Regions from separate parts of the Paenibacillus sp. M-152 genome, predicted to be linked through region 3. Evidence: riboswitches for the same ligand, from Rfam matches in the RefSeq annotation. Region 3 holds a riboswitch; each other region holds the start of a gene.
What was found. A riboswitch is a leader RNA that binds a small molecule or an ion and turns the genes downstream of it on or off. The one in region 3 is predicted to bind thiamine pyrophosphate.

Region 1 (6,100 bases), 2.3 Mb from region 3:
CCTGTTCATCTTTAATGTTCAGGAGTAGCAAACTCACAGGATTTTGAGCTATATAAGGGCTTACATCCGACGTATTACGAACATGAACCACCTGATAACCTGCCTGCTCCAATGGATGAACGAATACAGCGGGCTCTTCATTTTCATCCACAAGTACAATTAACGGGCTCATCTTTTCACCCACCTGGTTTGGACATCGCATTACATATTGGATACGAACAAGTTTGTTATAAGCCATTAAAACATATTTGTGTTAGTGTAACAAAAAAGCAGAAAATCATTCTCAAAGAATGGTTTTCTGCTTTATGCTTTATGGTTTATGGTTTTCAGCCCAAATAGCGATGATATAGACTTTTTGCTTTTGCCACGTCCTTTGTCCCATGGATCAGCGCTCTGCCATCTGCAAAAACAACCAAGCGATGCTCGCCCACACTAAAGGAAACCAGATACGAATTCCACTCTACGTTCCCCTCACCCAATGCTGTAAATCTATTTGCTATCTCTGCGAGATTCAGATGTGTTCGGTTGGCAGGTCTTATTTGAACGGTATCCCTACCGCACAAAACATCTGTTTTCTGCCGATAAGAGGCTGATAAATAGGGATACGTCGGTTGGCTACCGCAAGAAGGACAATTCGCTTTTTTTAGACGATCCACTGCTATTGCTACATACTCATTTTTCCACAAATCAAACGAAAGCAACTTTCCTCTCAAGTTCTCAGGATATCCACCAAGAAGCTTGAAAGCTTCCGTAGTCTGGTTAGCGGTGACCATTTGTACTGCCTGCGGAATAATCCCGGCCGTATCACAGGTCTCCCCTCCAAGCGGTACAGTTCCCATCAGACAGTGTAGACAAGGTGTCTGACCCGGTAAAATAGTGTAAGTTACACCATAGCTACCCACACATCCTCCATAAATCCAAGGAATGCGATGCTTGAGTGCCATGTCGTTCATAAGAAGCCGGGTATCGAAATTATCGGTTGCATCCATCATGAGATCTACCCCCTGGATCAACTCTTCCAGCTCTTCTATCCCAACATCCAAGACATGTGCATGTATAATTGTTTCCGAATTAATATCCTTTAATCTTCGCTGGGCAGCTACTGCTTTGGGACACCTTTGCACAGCATCACTTTCCTGAAAAAGCTGCTGGCGCTGCAAATTGCTCCATTCCACATAATCCCGGTCTACCAGGCTTACCGTACCTACGCCTCCACGAACTAACGTTTCTGCAATACCTGTGCCCAGCGCTCCAACACCTATGATTAGTGCGTGAGAGGAAGCAAGCCGGCGTTGGCCTGCAGGCCCAAAGGGTGCAAACCTTTCCTGTCTGGAATAACGGTCACTTTGTGGTGGTTCAGGAGCAGATTTTTTAGTAATCCTCATCCCTGAACCATGCCTTCTATCGGACTGCTTGCTGAGGCATAACGTTTTACAGGAATCATCCCCGCCTCAAATCCATATCTGCCTGCACGTACAGCCAGCTTCATGGCCTCAGCCATTTTCACAGGATTCTTCGCTCCTGAGACAGCTGTATTCAGCAGAACACCATCTGCTCCCAACTGCATTGCCATTGCTGCGTCACCAGGTGAGCGAATACCAGCATCGACAATGACCGGAACTTCCGCTTGCTCGATAATCAACTCTAACGAAAACGGATTGAGCAAACCATGTCCTGTACCAATCGGCGACGCTCCAGGCATTACGGCATGTACTCCAAGCTCTTGCAACCTCTTCGCTAGTATCACATCATCCGATATGTAGGGTAGCACGACAAAGCCTTCCTCTAGCAACTTTTCACTAGCTTTCAATGTTTCAAAAGGATCAGGCAACAGCGTCTTGCTATCCCCAATGACTTCTACCTTAATCATATCGCACAAGCCGGAGGCTTTTGCCAACTTGGCAATACGGATTGCCTCCTCTGCTGTTGTTGCCCCCGCTGTGTTGGGAAGAAGTGTATACCGGCTCAAATCCAGTGTATCGAGAAAATGCTGCTTATCCCGTTCCTCCAAATTCAGTCTGCGCACAGCGAACGTTAATATTTCCGTCTCAGCAGCCTCTACGGCTTGGGATTGGATATCCAGATCCGAAAATTTCCCTGTTCCTAGCAACAGCCTTGAGGTAAAAGATGCTTTTCCAATGGTTAACATGATCAACCGCCTCCTACAAAATGTACGATTTCTAGGCAATCTCCATCCTTAAGTACCGTTTCATGATGATCTTCACGGGTCAATATATGCCGATTCAGCTCTACCACTACGGTTTTCACCTTTAAATCAAGTTCATGCAGCAATTGATCCACACGAGTGATTCGATTGGAAATGGTCATGCTCTGTCCGTTAATGGTCAGCTTCATAAGCTTTCCTCCTTGAAAAGTTCAGAAGAAAATTTACTTATTCCAAGTCCAGCTGCACCAGCCCCTTTAAGCATAGCTGCCATCGCTCGCCCAGTCGCATCACTAAGCAGGACACCGTTGCGATAATGCCCGACTGCAGCATAGACGCCCTCTACCCCAGGAACAGGACCAATGAAAGGACGCTCCGCAGTTGCCTGCGGACGCAAGCCTGCCCATGCACGTACAAAAGAAGCTTCCTGTACACGCGGTAACCAGGCAGATGCACGTGCTAACAACCCCTTTAAGCCTCCTACGGTCACCTCTTTGTCATATTGATGCGAAAGACTTGTGGCACCAATCCAAAGCTCGTTATTCTGTTTAGGCACGAGGTAAATATCGTCAGCATAAATGGTATAATCCAACGGATGATCCTTCAAGGAGACTGCTACCGCTTCGCCCTTGACCGGGTATAGTGGATAATCAAACCCAATTTGTTCTAGCAAGTTCAAGCTGTCCAAGCCTGCGGCAATCACGACCTGATCGCAGGAAAAAAAACCACTATCCGTTCGCACACCACAAACTCGACCATCCTGTATGACCAGTTCCTCAGCTTGAGTTCCAGACCATATTGTTGCTCCCAGCACCGCAGCTGCCCCTGCATAAGCACGGCAAAGCTGGACAGGAGACACTTGTGTCTCCTTTGATCGGTAGATAGCCCCAATTACTTGATCTGCCAAGCCCGGAATCCGTCGGGCCAACTCCTTGGCATCCCACCAAATGGGACGATCATCCTCTCGCATATTCGCAGCATTCCAGCGTTTTTGGCCCTCTGCTTCCGAACGAAATGGGGTCACAAATCCTCCTGTACGAAAGTCCACTGAAATACCCGATAAACGTTCCAAATCACAGACAAGGTCAGGGAATGCATCTCGACTTGTACGGGCAAATCGTGCCAGCTCAAGGTCTGCAAACTCTTCACTTTCCGCTGCCAGCATTCCCACCGCTGCTCCTGATGCTCCCTCACCAGGGATCCATCGTTCCAGCATGATCGTACTACGTCCCTCCTTAGCCACATGATAAGCAATGGAACTGCCGATCACACCTCCGCCTATGACCAAGCATTCAGCGTGTCCTATCGCTTTTTTCTCTGTATGTGTCTTTGACATATGTTCCGTGTCTCCTCTCCAGTGAGCTTCTGCTTTCCCTTCGTCTTGTTTTCTTGCTACAGGTCGTGAACTACAAGATCTACCATTCGCCTATATTCCATCGCTGCTGCAACGGGTGACTTTGCTTGCCATATACCAGACATCACCGCAATTCCGCTTGCTCCAGCATGATAAAGCTCTGGAACATGATGGGGTTGTATGCCTCCCAGCGCTATCACCGGAATGTCCGACAATCTGCAAATGCGTTCAAGCTGTGCTATACCCCGCGGTACAAGACCGGCTTTACAATGGGTCTCATATACATGACCAAATAGTACATAGTCTGCTCCAGCCTGCTCGGCGGTCTGCACCTCCTCCAAGGAATGTACAGACACTCCACAGCGTGTACCCTCTGAAAGTAGACTTTTCGCATCCACCACAGATAACCCATTAGCTGGAAGCTGGACAGCTCCTGCCGAGGTAAGTAAAGCTACGTCCACGCGGTCATTTACTACAATTTGCCGCAAAGGAACTTCCTGCTTGATCATGCTACGAGTCAAAGAAAGCAAAGCAGAGGCACCCTTCTGTTTCGAACGTGCGTGTACATAATGAATATAAGGACAAATAGCGGCAGCCACTTGGGGTACATTCACACAGGAGACACTTTCCATCGTAATTACGTGTAATTCGATCTCATTTTCACCTCACTTGGACTAAAGAATATGAACTTGTGTTATAAAAAAATCGTATTAGCTGAATCTATATTGTTTTAGCTCCATATTGGGTAATATCATACGGAGCCAGCCACATGTACCAGCAATAATGAAAGGAGATTATATGTAAATCCATCTACGGAAACTCGAACAAATGAAGATGAACGAAACGCAAAAAGCCACTTCCCAAAGGAAGTGGCTTGACAAACGTTCAAAATCAAACGGACTATTATATCCGTAAACGTATATCGTTCCCTGCGCAAACAAAAGTAAAGAGCTACTACCTTGTTTGTACAGTACTCACTTCCCTACGCTGGCATAACCCAGATCAGGTACAAAGGGTCCGAAATCCATTTATTTCGTCTCAGCCGCATGGGCGGCTCCCCTAGTGTGACTATTTTATTGTATCAGCTAAAGATAGCTTAGCATATTTTCCTAATTCTGCAAACCCCACCTTGTATGAAATCTGTCAGAACTGGATTTTAGTTAACTTTACTAGACCACTCTTCTACATTCCACGTTTTGGTTACCCAATCCTCGTAAAAGTCCGGTTCGTGGGATACAAGCAATACGGTCCCTTTGTATTCCTTCAAAGCGCGTTTGAGTTCATCCTTTGCTTTGACATCCAAGTGGTTGGTGGGCTCATCAAACAGTACCCAGTTACTCTCACGCATTAACAGTTTACAAAGGCGGACTTTAGCCTGTTCTCCACCACTAAGCGCAGACAGAGGCCGCGTGATATGCTCATTCTTCAAACCACAACGCGCCAAATGCGCTCGTACTTCATGCTGATTCAAATGTGGAAATTCATTCCATACATCGTCAATCGGTGTAATTTTCTCTGCCTTTACTTCCTGCTCAAAATAAGCGGGCTGCAAGAAATCTCCTTGATAGGTTTTTCCGCTGATTGGAGGTATTTTCCCCAGAATGGTTTTGAGTAACGTAGACTTACCAACACCATTGCAGCCTACAATTGCGATCTTTTCGCCACGTTCGATCGTCATGGACATTTTAGGCAAAAGGGCATGAGTATAGCCAATTTCAAAATCAATACCCTCAAAAACTGTTTTCCCGCTTGCACGGGCTTCTTTGAACTGAAAGGTTGGCTTTGCGGCTTCTTCTGGCTTATCAATACGTTCGATTCGATCAAGCTGCTTTTCACGGCTTTTTGCACGACCTGATGTAGATGCGCGCGCTTTATTGCGCTGAATAAAATCTTCCTGTTTCTTAATATATTCCTGCTGCTTCTCATATGCATCAATATGCTGGGCTTTGTTCAGATCCGCCATTTCAAGAAACTTTTCATAGTTAGCTGAATAACGGGTCATCTTAGCAAATTCAAGATGGTAGATTACATTAACGACTTGGTTCATAAATTCAGTATCATGTGAAATTAGGATAAAAGCATAGGGATAATCCTTCAAATATCGCGTAAGCCACTCAATATGCTCCACATCCAAATAGTTGGTAGGCTCATCCAGCAGCAATACATTTGGCTTTTCCAACAGCAACTTCGCAAGCAGCACCTTTGTCCGTTGCCCACCACTAAGGGCTGCTACATCCCGATCCAGTCCGATGGCAGAGAGACCTAATCCATTCGCCATTTCTTCAACCTTCACATCAATGAGGTAAAAATCCCCCATATCCAGTTGCTCTTGAATTTCTCCCATCTGTTCCAGCAGTACTTCCAACTCTTCGGGAGAAGCCTCTCCCATTTTATCCGTAATCTGCATCATTTCCTTTTCCAGTTCCAACAAAGGAAGAAACGCGTCTTTTAATACATCACGTACTGTTTTACCTGGCGTTAGCTTGGTGTGCTGATCCAGATAGCCATAACGTACACGTGGAGTCCATTCCACTTTGCCTTCATCTTTAAGCAATTTTCCAGTCAGAATGTTCATGAGTGTC
Region 2 (6,100 bases), 350 kb from region 3:
TTTCTTCCGTCTCTACGACCTCAAACACAAAATCCTCCGTATTCATAGATAACCGTTCAATCGTCTCAAAGGTATGATTCAAGCAATAAGCCGGATTATAAATGGTTGAAGGGAGAAAGTTAATAAATCGTTTAATCCCCGCCGGAAGGCAGGTCGCACTTTTTTCAATAGCGGAAATACGAGCCGAGCGATCCAAATGAGCATGCAATCCAGCTTCACGGGCGACTTCAAACAGTCGGAAAGGCTGAAAAGACTTATCTGGCTGTGATGGACGCAGCAAAAACTCAAAGCCGATGACATTCAGCTTGTAGTCAACAATAGGCTGCATATGGCTGGTAAAGTTTTGATTATTAATAATACTCACCAGATCCGGATGTTGCAGTCGAGCTTGCAATTGACCAAATAAAAGCCATTCCTCAAATCCCTCAACATGTTGCAAGCCAGTCACCACAACTTGCATTCGGCTCAAGCACTCCTGCGGCAGACGAGCCAGTCCGTTAACCAGCTGTTCCAACTGTGAACGGCTGTCATAGCGAAACACGATGTTACCCTCACACCAATGTTCTTGTTTCATTTGTTCCGATAGCATGCCCAAGCCCTCTAATGCTGGAGTAAGCGACACCCTAGAATGCCTAATTTTCAGCAATCCTTGATCCTTAATAGGTAATATGATGCTGCAATTGCTGCAAGTCATAATGGTCCTCCTCGGAACAATTTCCCGGTTTTATCACCATTATATCACAAATAACTAGAACAAAAGCACTATATAATTACGTGTTTTTACAAAAAATAAGCTTATTTTTAACAACAACTTAGGACTTAAGTACATATTCGACAAAAACAAAACCTTTTTTACACTCATGATAAACGCGGGTACTGTTGTATTTGCTATCAAAAAAAGCAGCAAGTCTCTTGTTTAAAGAGACTTACTGCTTCATTCTGATATGGAGTGGAAACTAAAGCTCCAAGTTACTTGGATGCCTTTGGTTTCGTTGTTTTAGCTGGTTTTGCAGCTGCAGGTTTAGTCGTTTTAACAGCTGGCTTCGCGGTTGCTTTCGCAGGTGCCGCAGCTTCCTTCACAGACGTCGTTGCTGCACTAGACTTAGCGCCAGCTTTCAAGCTGTATTTGGCAAACCCGTCTGCCGCGCTGCTCAAGTATGAAATTTGTTGATTTCCGGCCAGCACATCTTTGGCATCAGGAGAGGACTCAAAGGTAACCTTGGCCTGACCAAAAGGAGCAATAGACCAGTTGCCGTCCGCTGACGGGTTAATCGTTCCGTTCGTACGGATATAATCAACAACGACTTGGCGACTTTCATCTGGTGCTGCCATCACAATACGTTTGCCATCTGGGTTGGCCAGTTTGGAGGAGGAAACACGATAGTTATTGGTCGCAACGATAAATTTCTGTGCAGGATCAATAGCCTTCCCATTGTATTGCAGATCCTTGATACGATGGGCTGAAGAATCAATAATAGTTCCCTTGGCATCATATCGTGCAGGCTGAGTTACATCAATCTGGTAATTCACACCGTCAATCACATCAAAATTATAGGTTGGAAAATCTTTGTTGATCAGCGATTGTTCCTCTGTTTTGCTAGGATCAATGCGGTTGAACTGACCCGCAGACCATTCCAGCCACTCCTGAATTTCAGCACCAGTAACTTCTACGGCATGAACCGTGTTCGGGTACACGTACAGATCGGACACGTTTTTAATCGCTATTGTACCTTCGGGAATGTTGGTATAATACTCGGCACCGTTACGACCACCGGCTTTGAACGGAGCGCCTGCCGACAACACGGGAAGCTTTTCGTATTCTGTTCCTTTAAGATGGTTTTGAACATACCATTTCTGTGCATTTGTCACAATTTGAATGGACGGATCATCCTGCACTAATGCAAAATAGCTGGTAATCGGTGCAGTCGTTGTACCGACAGGTTGACGAATATAATCTAGCGTTCCTTGATGCTCTTCTTTAATCGCATCAACTAGTTTAAATTCAGGAATAAACTGCGCAGCCTGATTGGTGGTACTTACAACCGGACGCACTTGAGACTGAGAGTCGATGACGTTCCACTCACGGTTTTTCTTTTCCAGGCTCAGATCAATAATGCCTAGATCCTTGCCCCAAGAAGAAGCTTCTACAGCCGGTACACCATTAATAGTTCCTTTGTCCAAATCTAATCCGCTCATATCTTTAAAATCTGAGCTTGGGAAAGATTTGTGAGCATGCCCAAACAGAATCGCGTTAATTCCGTCTACCTTGCTCAAATATTTAACGGCATTTTCCATCATTGGCGTTTGCGGCACATCTTCATAGCCTGTATGTGCAAGTACGACAATAATGTCAGCCCCTTCTGTTTTCATTTGTGGAATAAACTTTTTGGCTGTTTCCACAATATCCTTTGTAACGACCTTATCCTTCAAATTGGCTTCATCCCACTGCATAATTTGAGGTGTTACCAGACCGATGACACCCACTCTGAGTGTATGCTCTTCGCCCTTCTCATCCATTACTGTTTTATCAAGAATCTGATAAGGGGTGAAATAATTTTTAGTAGCTTGCCCCCCTTTATCAACATAAACGTTCGCATTTACATAAGGAAAATCAGCTCCCTTGAGCGATTTGTCCAGAAAGTCGAGACCGTAGTTGAATTCATGGTTGCCCACTGTAGCTGCATCATAGCCCATTAAATTCATCATCTTGTAGACCGGATGAACACCGCCTTCTTTCTCAAAGGTTTTATTGCGAGCCATATAATCGCCTAATGGATTGCCTTGCAGCAAATCACCATTATCGAACAACATACTGTTTCTTGTTTCACTACGTGCCTTCTGGATCAAACTAGCTGTACTAACCAAGCCATATTCGTTGGTTTCTTTGTCCGAATAGTAGTCATAATTCATCAGTGCCCCATGAATATCCGTCGTTTCCATGATCCGCAGATTCACCGTAGCGCTATCGCGAGAATCGCTAGCTGCCCAGGATGGAGCGGCTGAAAACATCAGCAGGCTACAAGCTACAACTGCTGCTGTAAACCCTTTAAACCAATTTTTACGAAATAACAAAATATACCCCTCCTCATTAAGGTGTATGCCTCATATACATACTTTTGCACATATATGTAAGCTTTGAACCCACCATTCCTATTTTAATCCAACGTAGGACAAAAGAGTAGTCATTTGCTTAAAATATTTATGAAAAAATAATTATTTTTCGCACAAAAAAGCCAGTAAATCTCCTGAAAAAGTTGGAAATTTACTGGCTTGTCCGTTTATATTGTTTCTATTTCGTCCACACCTGGCGCTCCGTTTGTTGACCAACATACTCAATACGAGTCGGATTGACGTCTAAAATGACATAATCGGGATCATCAGGTCCGGAAAACCACTTTTTCAGAGAATCATTCCACACTTGTTTGCGTAACCCCTCATCAGCTGTAACCTGGACGGTAGCCTCCACTTCCAAGACTTCCTTTGTACCACCCACTTCATAACCCAGCAGCAGATAAGCATTCGGATTGTTCTTTAGCTCTTCCACTTTATGTGTTTTGCGATCCGTCGCCAGATGAATGTTCATTCCATCGTTAAAAAGGGCCATATAGCGTACTTTCGGTTTTCCGCCCTCTACCGTACCTAACGAGCAAAATTTGTTGTTATCCAAAGCCTTCACAATGGCTTGTTCCAGCTGACTGCGATCCAATGTCTCCGTTTTACCCACAGTACAACAACTCCTTTTTACGAATTAGAATTCTATAGAGTCTATGCCACTTGGCACCAGCTCTCCTAAACATACAGTGTAGCTGTTCTGAAAATAACATGACCAGAACAGATCTGAATGATTCATGTTCATTTTCAGATCAAAGCTCACAGTAAAAGTGTACCCTGTCGTTCGGCAAATGAACCGTGAGCGCTTCCTTAAGGCTGGACAGACCCGCCTTCAAGGCATATAATCGTCGTAGTAAACCCGAATAAACGAACCCATTAAACCATACAATGCCAGGGGTGCTGGAATCGGCCGGCTGAGAGTGTGTCCCAAGACACTGACCCTTACAACCTGATCTGGGTAATGCCAGCGTAGGAATGCTTAAGCAAGATGTGCCTTTTATTAAAACAGGACATCCCTTACTTTGGTATATACAAGCGCAAGCGTCCCGGAATCCCGGGACGCTTTTTTTGTTGAAGATGAAGTTGTTGGAAAGATTGCATTCCGGCAGATGTTATTTTTGTGAAAATGGGGGACATAAGCTGTCTGATTGGACGGATAACGGGTAATTAAAAAGGAGAGAACACAACGATGAAGCGCATGAAAATGTTAAGCCTGGGTCTAATCAGTCTGTGGCTCATGGCTCTGACTCTGACCGCTTGCGGCGGCAATCCCCCTACATCTCAAAAGGAGGCTCCTGCTGCCGACACTTCAACGTCTACCTCGGCAAAGGGGCTCAAAGATGTTAAAGTCGTGCTCGACTGGACACCCAATACGAATCACACAGGACTCTATGTCGCCAAGGACAAAGGATTTTACGAAAAAGCAGGCTTGAATGTCCAAATTGTTCAACCAGGCTCAGGCGGGGCGGACCAAATGGTTGCTTCGAATGCTGCACCTTTTGGTATCAGCTATCAAGAAGGCGTCACTCAGGCTCGCATCCAAGGCGTGCCGCTCGTATCCATCGCTGCGGTGATTCAGCATAACACCTCTGGCTTCGCAGCCCCGGTAGACCGCGGAATTAAAAGCCCGAAAGATTTCGAGGGTAAAAGTTACGGCGGCTGGGGTTCTCCTGTAGAAGAAGCGGTCATGAAATCCATCATGGATTCAGACCAAGGTGATGTGAGCAAAGTGAAGATCGTCAATATGGGCAATGCAGACTATTTTACAGCCGTGAAGCGGGATATTGACTTTGCCTGGATTTTCTACGCATGGACCGGGATTGAGGCCAAGCTTCGAGGTGAGCCATTGGATATGCTATATGTAAAAGATTATTCCAAAAACCTCGATTACTATACACCTGTAATTGTGAGCAATGAACAGACGATAAAAAATGATCCTGAGCTGGTTGAGGCGTTCATGGACGCTACCGCGCAAGGCTATGAATACACTATCGCCCATCCAGAAGAAGCGGCAGATATCTTAAGTAAAGCAGTGCCGGAGCTGGACAAAAAACTGGTACTCGCTAGTCAAAAATGGCTAAGTCCGCGTTATCAGGACGATGCCCCGCAATGGGGCGTACAAAAAGCGGAGGTATGGAAAAACTACTCGGACTGGATGTATGAACGCAAGCTGCTCAGCAAACCTTTGGAAGTCGATAAGGCCTTCACAAACGACTTCTTGCCCAAGCGTTGATCTTGTAAATAGAGCTTGAAGTAGCCTTTGTGCCAATACGCGGACGGATGATGCTTTCCATCGCCACCGCCCCCGGATTTCCGGATTAAAGCATCAGCAGGGTAAAAATCCGGGGACAAAAGCGACCGCTTCGCTTGTACAGCACCTTTCCGTCCGCTTCGCTCTCGCTCCACTTGGTTTATTCTTTAGTCTCATAGTATCTAAGCGCAAAAGCAGGTGCGCTTGTGTGTAAAAATGCCACACAACCTATCAAAAAACTAAAGTGCTTTTAAGGCGATTGGCAGCGTAGCGATTCATTTGAATCTGGAGAAGCGAAGCGTTCGCCTGAAAGCTTTCTTTAGAAAAGCTAGCTTCGGAAGCATATGCTCAGGGGGATTCTTACCTTTAAAATTTTATTCAAAGAATCCCACGGCAACAGCGATCGTAAGATCAAATGAACAGTGAAGCGGTCTCCCCGCCTTAAACCAATTTATTTTCCTAATAACTTAAACAATAAAGGACAGGTGAAATTCGCATGGCTAACACATTGCTCAGTATTCAAGTCATCCCTAAAACTCCTAATAACGAAGACTCTTATCCATATGTAGACAAGGCGATTGAGGTCATTCAGCGTTCCGGCGTCAAGCATCAGGTGAATCCATTGGATACCACAATGGAGGGCGAATTGGACGAATTGCTGAAAGTCGTCAAAGACATGCATGAGGCCTTGACGGAAGCTGGAAGTCCCAGCGTCATTTCACAGATCAAAATCGCACA
Region 3 (6,100 bases):
TGTACCATGCACAAACATGATTGGAAACGGATAGTCCTCTTTTTTAACCTCCTGATATGGAATCTGATGCAAACTGGTGCCGTTCAAGACTGGAAACAGCAACTCCAGTATTTCCAAAGATGGATGTCTCGGCAAATTAATTTGATTGTGAATGTTATGGTAGAGCGTATCCGGTTCCAGTAGGAAGGTGCTGTCCAAAATCATCGCGTCCACATCTTTGGTTTGCAAACCCGCCTGAAGAGCGGTTCCTGCTCCCATAGAGAAGCCCCATACAATAATTTCCGACGAGCCGCGTTGTTTTGCAAGCTGGATGGCCCCAAGAAGCTGTTGGGATTCTGCCTTGCCTCCGGTTGCGACGGCCTTGCTGTTTTGTGACGCAAATCCGTAATCGAACATGACCACATTAAAGTTCAAGCTATGGGCATAATGCGCCAGATCATACATGGGAATCCAGCTTTCTTCGCGGTTAGCTCCATAGCCATGACTAAAAATTATGGTTTTCCGCGATTGATCTGCCGGGATATACCAGCCTTGTACCATGCGGCTACCATCCTTGGCTGGGAAGCTGACTTCCTCATAAGGCATACCTTTGGCCTGCATCGGATTAGAGTATAATGGCGCGACGGTGGGATTCGTAAGCACCCAGGCGATGTAAGCATGCAAGGCAATAAAACAAAACAATAGAAAAAATACGACCGACAGCAGCAGAGCAATCACAACGTGCTTGAACCGCAGCATACGGGGATTAAAGAGTGGGGTGGACGGCTCCTGAACAGCGGTCTGTAGCTGAGCGTTGCGCTGGGATGTCGAAATCATGTAAGAGCCTCCTTATATAGAATTGATCTTCGAATCATAAAATTTAGGTATAATTCCACTTGAAAATAGTAGGGTATGTCCGTATAGATACCTATTATCGTATGATGGGTATTATCCAAAGTCAACGTCTGAACCGGAAAAGTAAAAATGATGCAAAGAATTGTCGATGTTTGTTCTTGTTCTGTAATATGGTTGTCACAAAAACATCGGTTTACAGTAGCCGCGACTATTCTATATAATTTATGTAACCATGTTTCATAGTGTGAAACGAATATGGATACAAGAGGAGCGGTTCACGATGGAAGACCGTAAATTAACCGTCCGCGCTGTAGAGCGTGCACTTGATATACTGCTGTGTTTTACCGCAGAATCTGATCTTGGTCTAACGGAGATTGCCTCCCAAATTGGTCTACATAAAAGCACTGTTCATCGTCTTTTGACTACGCTAGAGGATCGGGGATTTGTCGTTCGGAATGCCGAAACGGAAAAATATCGGCTTGGTTTTCGCATATGGGAGCTGTCGACGCATCTGTCCCAAAGCGATGAGCCGGCGGTGTTGTTACAGCCTGCAATGGAAGGACTGCGTGATCGCTTAGGGGAGACGGTCAGCTTGTACCTGCGGGATGGAAGCATGCGTATTCGCATACAAGCCGTGCAGAGCAATCAGGCGATCCGCAGGGTTGCTCCCGTGGGAGCGCGTATGCCGCTGGCTGTGGGAGCCTCCAGCAAGGTGCTGGCGGCCTTTATGCCGCCACAGGAGCTGGAGGTACTGCTAAGCAGTGAAGAATGGCCTCCCTCAGTAGATACTGAGGTATATAAAGCCCAGCTGCAGGACATTCGCGAGAAGGGGTATGCGACTAGCTATGAAGAACGTGAGCCAGGAGCTGCGGCTGTGGCCGCGCCTATTGTGAACCGAAAGGGGCAGGTCGCGGCGGCTTTATCTGTATCCGGCCCGGTCAGTCGACTTGCGCCTGAGACGCTGCATGATTTTGCTCCGGTTTTGATCGAAGCAGCTAAGGAAATGGGGCTTATGCTCCCGTAACAGTAATCAATACAAAAGGAAATCATACAAGGGTTGCCAAAGCTATAAATTTAAAGTAGTCTGATAGAGATGGCGGATGTCTGTTATAGCCGCCAATTCATGTGAATAGAAAGTATCACAGTTACTGGGGGAGCCTGTAATGCAGGCTGAGATGGAATCGGGCAAGATTCCGGACCCTTTGCACCTGATCTGGATCATACCAGCGTAGGGAAGTAATCGGCCATTGAAATGTATACGCAGCTGCTGTCTGCGGTGACGCATAGGGTTTTATTCCATGTGCGTGCTGTCTGGATAGCTGCCTCGTTTGATTAGCCGGTTCCCTAGGGAACCGGCTTTTTTGCATAGATCAGCGCCACCCTCGGAATGGTTCCGGATCGGTGTGTCATTTCAACGATACGGGAGGAATGGATCATGAAATCGATGGAAACCGAAGGAACAAAAGAAACAGGAATGAAATCAACAGCAGTAGAGAAGACAAGTGCGGAGCAATCCAGTAGGGTTAATTCTTTCCCGGGGAGCCGCAAGGTGTATATTCAAGGTTCTCGGCCGGACATTGCCGTGCCAGAGCGTGAAATCGCGCTGCATCCCACACATACGCCGCAGGGGATAGAGTATCATGAGCCACTGCGTGTGTACGATACCAGCGGTCCGATGACAGATGAAGCCTATCAGGTAGATATTCGTCAGGGCTTGCCACCATTACGGCGAGCTTGGGCACTGGAACGGGGGGATGTGGAGGCTTACGCGGGCCGCGCCGTCAAGCCGGAGGATAATGGACTGAAACCCGGCTCCAAACGGGAAACAGTGGAATTTCCCGGCGTGACTAACCGTCCGCTTCGGGCTTCACAAGGGCGCACTGTGACGCAAATGCATTATGCGCGGCAAGGGATCATTACGCCTGAAATGGAATTTGCGGCGATCCGTGAAGGAGTGGAGCCCGAGTTTGTGCGGCAGGAGTTGGCGGCTGGACGAGCCATTTTACCTTCAAATATCAATCACCCGGAAAGCGAGCCCATGGTCATAGGGCGCCATTTTCACGTGAAGATCAATGCAAACATTGGAAATTCCGCGGTTACGTCCTCCATCGAGGAGGAAGTGGAGAAGATGACCTGGGCGGTACGCTGGGGCTCAGACACCGTCATGGACCTGTCCACAGGTCGTAATATCCACACAACGCGTGAATGGATTATTAGGAATTCACCCGTACCGATTGGGACGGTGCCGCTATATCAGGCACTGGAAAAGGTGAACGGCGAAGCAGAGAAGCTGACGTGGGAGCTGTATCGAGACACACTGATTGAGCAGGCGGAGCAAGGAGTGGACTATTTTACAATTCATGCGGGAGTATTGCTGCGATATATACCGATGACGGCGAATAGAATGACGGGAATTGTATCCCGGGGCGGGTCGATTATGGCAGCTTGGTGCCTTGCGCACCATCAGGAGAACTTTTTGTATACGCATTTTGAAGAAATCTGTGAAATTATGAAAACCTACGATGTGGCCTTTTCTCTCGGGGATGGTCTGCGTCCGGGTAGTATCTATGATGCGAATGATGAAGCACAATTTGCAGAGCTGAAGACGTTGGGCGAGCTAACGCAAATCGCATGGAAGCATGATGTCCAGGTCATGATTGAAGGGCCGGGACATGTCCCTATGCACAAAATCAAGGAGAATGTGGATTTACAAATGGAAATTTGTAAGGAGGCTCCCTTTTATACTTTAGGACCGCTGACGACGGATATCGCACCAGGATATGATCATATTACCTCAGCTATCGGGGCGGCCATGATCGGTTGGTTCGGGACGTCCATGCTGTGCTATGTTACGCCGAAGGAGCACTTGGGTCTGCCGAACAAGGATGATGTCCGCGAGGGAGTTATTACCTACAAAATTGCCGCACATGCTGCCGATCTGGCGAAGGGCCATCCACGTGCACAGCAGCGGGACGATGCTTTGTCCAAGGCGCGTTTTGAATTCCGCTGGCACGATCAGTTCAATCTTTCGCTTGACCCTGAGCGGGCCTTGTCCTACCATGATGAAACACTACCGGCAGAGGGGGCCAAGGAAGCACACTTTTGCTCGATGTGCGGTCCTAAGTTTTGCAGTATGCGTATCACACAGGACATTCGTGCCTATGCGGCAGATAAGAAACTGAATACCGAGGAAGCCGTCGTCGCCGGGATGCGTGAGAAGGCAGAGCAGTATCGGGATGGCGAGCGATAAATCGGTAGCGATACGAAAGTCAATCAACTGGGAAGCCTCAACAAATAGTACAGTTAAGCTCGTCAGAGGTTTATTTCCATGAATGTATGAGTTTAGGTTTAGAAACGCGTGAGATAGCAAAAAGCCGTGGTTCTCTACAGTCGATGTAGAAAACTACGGCTTTTCAGCTTATGTAAAGCGAGATATGCACCGGATTAACGGAGCTTTATTTTTTACCCATTTTTTCATTCAAAATGTCCTGAAAGCTGAGCTTCTTCTCCGAGCTATCTTCTTTCTTCTGCATACTCACCGCGTTGGCACGTTGGTATTGGTGGTGAAAGGGCATCAGGGTGTGGACAGTTAAGTTCATTGTATTCATGTGGGTCATTCCTCCAATTCCATATTGTCAAATTCAGATTGAGTTGCTTAGGACGTCTGTATAGGACTATTTATATGTACTTGATGTCGTAATGCCATGTAGGTTGCTTGGTAAGGTTTCAATCATTATACCCGCATTTATCCAAAGTAAAACGCTTTTGCCATAAAACAGGAAGATGGTCGTATGTGTCCAAAATGTGTATTAGGAGGATGGTCATTTTAGGGGAAAATGTGCCTAGGGCCTAAACAAGGGCTAGAGGCCCGTTTTCTTAGTTTAGTAGTCGGGATTGTGTTTTTTTGTCGAATAACCTTGTATTAGCGGAATTTTGCGGAATTCTAAGCTTGGACTAAGGCAGTCTGGTGGCGAATTAAAGTGTCAAAGTTGTATTGACTTTATGTTGGGTAGTAGATACCATGAACTGGTTGTCAGCGTATTTTGGCAAGAAGAGTCAGCCAATCCATCTGGCAATTCATCCGTTGAAATGTTAGAGAGAGGATTAGAGCATATATGAAAAAAAGTATTGCAGATATCGTATTTATTATTCTGGGTGCGTTTTTTTTCGCGCTGGCTGTTAATCTGTATGTGATCCCGAATGAGTTTGGCGAGGGGGGCGTTACAGGGGTCACGATCATCTTGTACTACCTGTTTCAGTGGTCTCCCTCGATCGTCAATCTGGTGATTAATGGCTTGCTGCTGATTGTTGGATATAAATTTTTGGACAAGAGAACGACTGTGTACACTATAATTGCGGTCGCATTTAACTCATTGTTTTTGCATTTAACGGTCAACTGGCGGATTGATTCGCATGAGCCGACGATTAATGCTGTATTTGCCGGAGTTTTGGTAGGGGTTGGAATTGGCTTAATTGTACGGGTCGGTGGTACAACGGCAGGAACCGTCATTTTAGCCCGGATCGCCAACAAATATCTGGATTGGAATATCAGCTATGCCTTGTTGTTTTTTGATCTGATTGTTGCATTCTCTTCCTATTTTATTATTGGCCCGGAAAAATTGATGCTGACTATCGTTATTTTGTACGTTGGTACGAAGGTGATGGACTTCATGATTGAAGGATTGAATCCGAAAAAAGCGGTCATGATCATTTCGGAGCACCAAGATAAAATTGCCGAGATGGTCATCACGCAAATGGACCGTGGAGTTACCGTCCTGTCAGGACACGGATATTACACCAAAAATCCAAAAGAAGTCCTATATATCGTCATTAGTAAACAAGAGGTGTCCGCGCTTAAAAAGATTGTGAAAGCTATCGATACAGCAGCGTTTATTACCATTCATGACGTACGGGATGTGTTCGGAGAGGGCTTTTTGGATATTTCGAAGTAATTGGCAAGCGAAGGTAAGAGAATAAGAGAACATGGTTGGAAGCCGGTCCTGAGTGGGTCGGCTTTTTTGCCCACGATCATTTGTTGATTATTTCTCTTTTTCTAAGCCATAGGTATAAAAATATAGATTGCTGATATGTGTGTAATATGAATTGAATTAGCTCTATGGGGCAGTACCAGCGTCGCTGTCACCAGTGGTAAAGTGGATGGGGATAAATTACAGTCTAAAATCGGAGAGAGCAGCCATATTTCGGATGCTCGGGCTTCAGCTCATAACCGTGCGGTGGCGCTCCTGGCGTGCGCCTGACTGCTATT

Region 1: it holds a riboswitch for thiamine pyrophosphate, as region 3 does, so the genes downstream of both, EGM68_RS13955 (thiamine phosphate synthase) here and thiC (phosphomethylpyrimidine synthase ThiC) in region 3, are expected to answer to the same signal.
Region 2: it holds a riboswitch for thiamine pyrophosphate, as region 3 does, so the genes downstream of both, EGM68_RS02595 (ABC transporter substrate-binding protein) here and thiC (phosphomethylpyrimidine synthase ThiC) in region 3, are expected to answer to the same signal.

Annotation. Positions count from the first base shown of each region.
Region 1 is NZ_CP034141.1:3,223,343-3,229,442, forward strand. It holds gene EGM68_RS13930 (response regulator transcription factor) at 1-172, opposite strand, end outside; gene EGM68_RS13935 (ThiF family adenylyltransferase) at 327-1,385, opposite strand; gene EGM68_RS13940 (thiazole synthase) at 1,382-2,149, opposite strand; gene thiS (sulfur carrier protein ThiS) at 2,152-2,355, opposite strand; gene thiO (glycine oxidase ThiO) at 2,352-3,500, opposite strand; gene EGM68_RS13955 (thiamine phosphate synthase) at 3,557-4,150, opposite strand; TPP riboswitch at 4,481-4,589, opposite strand; gene EGM68_RS13960 (ABC-F family ATP-binding cassette domain-containing protein) at 4,675-6,100, opposite strand, start outside.
Region 2 is NZ_CP034141.1:573,980-580,079, reverse strand. It holds gene EGM68_RS02610 (EAL domain-containing protein) at 1-694, opposite strand, end outside; gene EGM68_RS02605 (bifunctional 2',3'-cyclic-nucleotide 2'-phosphodiesterase/3'-nucleotidase) at 970-3,072, opposite strand; gene EGM68_RS02600 (pyridoxamine 5'-phosphate oxidase family protein) at 3,290-3,724, opposite strand; TPP riboswitch at 3,995-4,104, shown strand; gene EGM68_RS02595 (ABC transporter substrate-binding protein) at 4,301-5,344, shown strand; gene EGM68_RS02590 (MTH1187 family thiamine-binding protein) at 5,859-6,100, shown strand, end outside.
Region 3 is NZ_CP034141.1:919,898-925,997, forward strand. It holds gene EGM68_RS04200 (alpha/beta hydrolase) at 1-816, opposite strand, end outside; gene EGM68_RS04205 (IclR family transcriptional regulator) at 1,115-1,858, shown strand; TPP riboswitch at 1,975-2,086, shown strand; gene thiC (phosphomethylpyrimidine synthase ThiC) at 2,309-4,084, shown strand; gene EGM68_RS25630 (hypothetical protein) at 4,290-4,442, opposite strand; gene EGM68_RS04215 (YitT family protein) at 4,950-5,786, shown strand.